Regions from separate parts of the Paenisporosarcina sp. genome, predicted to be linked through region 2. Evidence: riboswitches for the same ligand, from Rfam matches in the RefSeq annotation. Region 2 holds a riboswitch; the other holds the start of a gene.
The links. Region 2 has a riboswitch for thiamine pyrophosphate ahead of thiT (energy-coupled thiamine transporter ThiT). Riboswitches for the same ligand answer to the same signal wherever they lie in the genome.

Region 1 (3,417 bases), on a different contig from region 2:
CACCTCTATGCAATTGCATCGAGATATTTTGTAACAGCCTTTGGTTATTTATTGATACAGAGATTTGATGTGCTTCAAAAATAACTTCTTCTTCCATTGACGAAGATCGTTTTGGAAATGCAATGGCTGAGCTCACAGGATTATCTTCAGTTAAGAAAGAGCCACCAACATGAATCGCTCGTGTAAAGAAAGTTCCCCATAAATCCAACCGATGCTCCACCACGACAATCGTCATCGATTGCGAAACTTGAAGTTCATTTAACCAATGTACATAATGTCGCGCCGTTAATGGGTCCAGGTGGGCGAGCGGTTCATCTAGTAATAAAACCTGGGGCTCCATTAATAGTGCACACGCTGTGGCTACTCGTTGCTTCATTCCCCCAGAAAGGGTTTGAATGGTTGCTTTTCTAAGATGTGTTAGTCCTAATGTTGAAAGTGTGTTCGTAATGCGAGATTCCATTTCAAGGCGGCTGATATGACCAAAATTCTCTAATGTGAAAGCCATTTCCTGTTCAACCGTCGGCATACAAAACTGTGATTCGGGATCTTGAAAGACAGTAGCGATTCTTTGGTTGATTTCCCCAGGTTTGTAGCTGGCTGCGTCTTTATTAAAGAGCGTAATGGAACCATCCAAAATACCGTCACAGTTAGAAGGATACAGACGGTTCATCAAATAGAGCAAAGTGCTCTTGCCGCACCCACTTGGACCGAACAACACAGCACGTTCCCCTGCTTCGATTGAAAATGAAACCCCTGTAAAGATAGGGGTTAGATCCTCAGGAAAACGAAAAGAAACTTCGTTAAAATCGATAATGGGATTACTCAAGAATCTCACCTTTTAATTGGCGATACTTAATAGAATCTTGTGAAATGGCATACCCACGTAGTGCTCCGCTTGCTAGCAAACCATCGGACAGGTATTTTCCACCTAGTCCTGCAATCACAGCCCCACTGATGACTCGAAGTGTAAACATCCATGCTAATAAAGAAGGGTCTAAGGCAGCGTACCCAGAAACGAAAAATCCATAAACAAAACTAAATACCGCTGAACCGATTCCCGCTAAACAGAGAACCCACCAGTCATAACGCTTATATCCAGTAGCCGCAAATGCCGCTTCAGCTCCCAAACCTTGAACAATGCCTGACAATATTAATCGAGGGCCGACAGCATTGCCAATCATGACTTCAATAATGGCAGCCATTGTTTCTGAGAGTAAGGCAGCACCGGGCTTACGAATGATATACGCACTGATGATCGATACGATAAACCAAATGCCAAACATCCATTCATAAGCAATTGGACCAATGACCCCAGCCCATATATTTCCGACGTGAACGAACAGGAGATAAACAACAGCAAAAACGACTGCAAATACAGACAACAAAACAACTTCTTTTAACTTCCAGGACTTCAACATATTATTGTTCCTCCCTGTGAGAAGGGCTATTAATGCTCATATTCACGGTCATCACTAAATGGGAATGCTCTGCTGAACGCGCATGAGAGAATGACTCTTCTAAAAAGGCAAAGACATCATGAATGTCTCCGTGAAGTCCACTCGCGTAATGCATGGATTCGTTATATACACCATGCTCTTTCGCGCGGTCGATTTCTTTGTAAATGACAGACATATAATCCGGGTTGTTCATCGGATATAGGGCGAATTGAGAAGAAACATACTGCTTGATTCCTTGGATTTGTGGCGTGTTTAACAGAACATCATCCTTTTCTAAATAAACATCCCCCTGCGTATCACCAGGACAACCGATTGAAAAAGTGCCATTGAAAGCTACATGGGTACCTGTTTTCGCTGCATACAAAACGATCGCTTTCGCGGTATCAAAAACATGCATTTCCTTTCCTCGCATAACGGTACTCACATCGTCCGTATGCATCCACACATTGGATGTGTCCGCTTCGCGTAAAGCCCCTTTAATAATGTCGATGAAATTGTCCGCCATTGGGTGAATGGAAAATCGTAGACCCACAATCGGACTAGTACCACAACTAAACTCTTGTTTCATTCTTCTTCCTCCTATGGTGCCTGGTACACACACAATTCAAGAACGATTCTGAATTGAATCGAAGTTGTGTGTGTACCTGGCACCAGTATTTTGTTTGGAACACAATAAAAACAGCTGCATTCGATTGGAATGCAGCTGTTTGAGCCAAAGAAAAAAGAATTCGGCAAAAGTAGCCGCACTTCCTCACGCCAGTATTACCTGGATCGAGTGTTAAGGGATCGGAGCAAATGCTCTCATCTCAGCCAACATATAGCACCCCTAGTGCAGAAATCGTATGCAGTTTTATGTATGTTTCAGAACGGCTTCATTGTAGCGTACTAAAATTGAGTTGTAAATAGTTGAATGAAATTGTTGCACAAAATTGTCGCCTGTTCTATATTATATATAACAAGACTGTTCTATTGTTAATAGAACAAAGGAGGGTCGCATATGTTTATTGAGATTGAAACAAATTCGGCTGTGCCGATTTATTTACAACTTGCTCAAAGCATCATTGAAGGTGTAGCAAAAGGGGAGTTAAAGCCAGGAGATTCCTTGCCATCAGTTCGTGCATTTGCTGCAGATCTTGGGATGAACATGCATACGGTGAATAAAGCCTATCATTATTTAGAAGAGAAAGAATTTATTCAGATTGTGCAGAAAAAAGGAGTATTCATTCATGAAAATGGCGTGAGACTTGCTTCTCCCTCTGATCGAGATCGGTTGAAGAAAGAATTAAGACCCATTGTCGCAGAAGCACTTTGTCTTCAATTGTCTAACGAAGACTTAGAACAATTAGTAAGAGACCTTATTTCGAAAATAAAGGAGGGAGAATAATGGCAGCCATTATTTTTATCATCATTCTTCTGTTCATCATTAGCCTTCAAGCATTTTTGCCGAGATTTTTAAAAGAAAGCGAAGTGTTTGGTGTGTATGTTCCAGATACGCATGTAAAGGATGTGCGCATTGAACGCTTAAAATCTCGCTATACGAATACCGTTTTAACAACCGGAGGAGTCCTAATTTTGATATTTGTTGGTTGGCTAGGGGTGGTTCAACCTTCAGACAATCAAATTGGATTAGTTGGAATGGCGATTCAACTTGCCGCCTTGTCCATTTCGATGGCGCTCTACGCTAGGAATCATCTGTCATTAATGAGATGGAAAAAAGATGAACAGTGGATTGCTGGGCAAGTGGAAAGAAAAGTAGTCGACTTACAATTTAGAGAACAACTAAAACTATTGCCAAACGTGTATTTCATTTTACCGATGCTGATCACCATAGGATTAGGCGCGTATGGTTTAAGTCAGTACGATTCACTACCGAATCAAATTCCAACACACTGGGGTCCTAATGGTGAAGCAGATGCATTTGCAAAGAAGAGTTACGTTTCTGTTAGTTCTTTGCCGTTAA
Region 2 (3,417 bases):
ATGAAAAAAGACCTTCTGCGTTAATAGCAGAAAGTCTTCACGTTAGTCATCTATTTTTGTTAATAAAATCGGCGCGTCTTTTGTCACAATAATCGTATGTTCAATTTGAGCAACAAACGATTTATCTGCTGTTAAGAAAGTCCAACCATCACCTGATTCAATAATGTGTTCTGCTTTTTCAGAAATGAAAGGCTCAACAGCTAAGACCATGCCTTCTTTTAAGATCGTTGGTTCCCATGCATCATAATAATTTAAAATATGCTGAGGAGCTTCATGTAGAGATTTCCCTACACCGTGTCCAGTTAAATTCATAATAACGGTAAAACCATTTTGTTTTGCTTCTCGTTCAACAGCTTTTCCGATTTGATTTAAACGTGCACCCGCTTTAACTTTCAGCATCGCACGATCAAATGAACTTTCAGCTACTTTACATAGCTTTTCTTTTAATTTATCGCCTGTGCCTACAACAAACGATATACCAGTATCGGCAAAATAACCATTATAAGAACCTGACACATCAATATTAACCATGTCTCCATCTTTAATGATTCGAGAGCCTGGAATACCATGAGCAACTTCTTCGTTAACACTGATACATGTGAAACCCGGGAAATCATATTCGCCTTTAGGTCCTGAAATAGCACCTTTTTCTTTGAACATTTTACCGCCGATTTCATCAAGTTCTTTCGTAGTAATGCCCGGTTTTGTAGCAAGGCGCATGGCATCTCTAATTTCAGCAACTATACGTCCAATGGTTTTTAACGACTCAAAGTCTTCTGTTGTTTTAGCAATCATGGTTACAAAATCCCTTCTACTTCTAATTTCTACTCCATACTATACCATATAAAAAGAGGCTTTCCCATGTGTCAGAATCATTCTGAACATTTGGAAAACCTCAAGAAAATCATCATATTTTAATCAAGATTTTTCGGGATTCAAGAGTCTTGGTGCTGTTAAAAACAACAGTGAAGTTACAACCGCTGTTAACAGGAATACCGGGATCATATAAGTTGCATTATAAACACTTGAATAGATTAATAAATTTTGGCCTTCCTCAGCATACATGCCAAAGAAGAATATTCCTGTAATTACATGTACGATATAGCGTAAAAAAGATCCAATAAATACAGCAGTAACAATAATCGTTATTAATCTCATTTTTGTTTTACTATTTTCACTAAAGTATTGTTTGCGCATTACCCCTGCAAAACCAACTACTGCATACGCAATTAAATAATCTAGTATTACTTGCATGACCACAAAACTAAATGACAATGGAGCGACTGAAATTAAGCCAGAGACTATTTGTAAAAGCCCTACTAACAGTCCCGTTAACATACCCGCAATTACGCCTCTTCTGAATGCAATTAATACAATTGGAATCATCACTAGACTCACAGAGCCGCCTTGAGGCATTTTAAATGCGACAAAGTCTAATACAAATCCTAACGCTGCAAAGATTGCAATCTCTACTAATAGTAATACTCTTTTGTTTCTCATTTTTTCTTCCTCCTTTTGCGATGTACTGTAAATCGCATGTTGGGGGTGAAAAAAACCAATAAAAAAAACGAATACAGGACAGAGCCTGACATCGTTGGTGTCGGTTTCTATCCACATCCCTGCGCAAGCATTAACTTACAGGTTCTAAGGGTTAGAACATGTCATGTTCACTCTCAGCCGTTTAACGGCTCCCCTTGTGGTTCATATACATCTAATTTTGTTAGTACGGATTAATTGTACATAAATAGGGAAAGAGAATCAAGAGACTAATTTCCACGTTTGTGAGGAATACAATCCGTGGGTATACTAATAGTACTAAATCTAATAAGGATGTGAATTTCAGATGATTGAGTTGTTAAAAAATCTAATCGCCATTAAGAGTGATACTGAAGAAGGAGCAAACGAAGCACTTCGATACTGTTCAACATGGCTAAATAGTCACGATATCGAGCATACTGTGATCGAAAATGAAGGTCGTTTAATGATTCATGCTGAAGTTGGCACAGGTCCATCTACAATTGTTTGGAACGGACATGTCGATGTAGTTCCAGGGAAGCTTGAACAGTTTAATCCTGTTATTGATGGGGATAAATTATATGGTCGAGGGTCTGCAGATATGAAAGCAGGCGTTGCCGCAATGATGGAAGCGTTCCGCCGAATTTCATTAACACCCGAGAAATTAACACACCGTATTGCCCTTCATATAGTGACGGATGAAGAAACGGGTGGTCGTAAAACCTCTGGACATTTAGTTGAGACAGGATATACGGGTGATTTCGTTATTTGTGGTGAACCTACGCATCTAAAACTGAGCGTTCAGTCAAAAGGTATTATTCATGTAGATCTAACGTTTAATGGGAAAGGTGCACATGGCTCACGTCCATGGGAAGGTACAAATGCCATTGAATTAGCTTATGAATTCCACGACAAATTAAAGACATTGCCATTCTATAAAGTGAGTAATGCTTACTATGAACATCCTTCCGTCAACTTAGCGAAAATACAAGCTGGTGATCGCTACAATATGGTTCCGGATACATGCGAGGTCGCATACGATATCCGCTTTGTTCCAGGTCAAAAATGGGAAGATATTGTCCAAGAAATGACAGACCTAGCATTATCGCTAAATAAAAACACGGTTGTGAAACCTGGTGGAAAAACGCCTGCAATTGTAACAACTGAAGATAATGAATTCGTTAAAACGTTAGCTATAGTAACTGCAGATGTGACCCAGAAAGATGCAGTCTTATTTGGTCAACATGGTGCTGCAGATACTAGGTATTACGCAAGAACTGGAGCAGGTGCAATTGAATTTGGACCAGCTGGTGACGACTGGCATGGACCTGGAGAGTATGTTCTTATCTCTTCAGTAGAACAATACGCTGATATTTTAACGAAACATGCCCTTTCTTGAAACTAAATTCTCTCTCTTCCGTATAGTATGTATCTAAGATCAGTAGGAGGATTACAAGTGGATAACAATCGAGCGTTGTCATCATTGTGTTATTTCAGTATTTTATTTGCTCCTTTTTTACTACCCATCATTATTTATTTTGTATCGGTAGATCAAGAGGTCAAATATCATGCGAAGCGATCTTTATTGTCACATTTAATACCTGTTGGTTTATTAATCATTGCGTTTATAGTATTTGCTATTGGAATGGTATCAGCTTCAACTGTGACATTTGATGGAACCAACTCAGGGTTTGGAATACTCGCTACTGGCCTCCCGTTCCTATTCATGATTGTGTATGGCATTGTTTCACTTATTGTGTTGATTTGGAACATTGTACAAGGTGTCAAAGTGCTTCAGTATGTTTGATTATCTTCGATTTGGGGAACTCATAGTAATATAGAAACAGCCGATAGGAGCGATTCAAATGAGAATTGGTAGCTTAATAAAAACAGCCATTAAAT

Region 1: linked by a shared signal. The riboswitch ahead of AC3EA5_RS01810 (YkoF family thiamine/hydroxymethylpyrimidine-binding protein) and the one ahead of thiT (energy-coupled thiamine transporter ThiT) in region 2 are both predicted to bind thiamine pyrophosphate.

What each region holds. Positions count from the first base shown of each region.
Region 1 is NZ_JBYNRN010000007.1:15,696-19,112, forward strand. Features, by position in the region: gene AC3EA5_RS01800 (ABC transporter ATP-binding protein) at 1-826, opposite strand, end outside; gene AC3EA5_RS01805 (ECF transporter S component) at 819-1,418, opposite strand; gene AC3EA5_RS01810 (YkoF family thiamine/hydroxymethylpyrimidine-binding protein) at 1,420-2,025, opposite strand; TPP riboswitch at 2,189-2,295, opposite strand; gene AC3EA5_RS01815 (GntR family transcriptional regulator) at 2,455-2,841, shown strand; gene AC3EA5_RS01820 (DUF1648 domain-containing protein) at 2,841-3,417, shown strand, end outside.
Region 2 is NZ_JBYNRN010000023.1:58,659-62,075, forward strand. Features, by position in the region: gene map (type I methionyl aminopeptidase) at 43-795, opposite strand; gene thiT (energy-coupled thiamine transporter ThiT) at 919-1,500, opposite strand; TPP riboswitch at 1,600-1,705, opposite strand; gene AC3EA5_RS09065 (M20 family metallopeptidase) at 1,844-2,914, shown strand; gene AC3EA5_RS09070 (magnetosome magnetite crystal formation protein family) at 2,972-3,322, shown strand; gene AC3EA5_RS09075 (hypothetical protein) at 3,381-3,417, shown strand, end outside.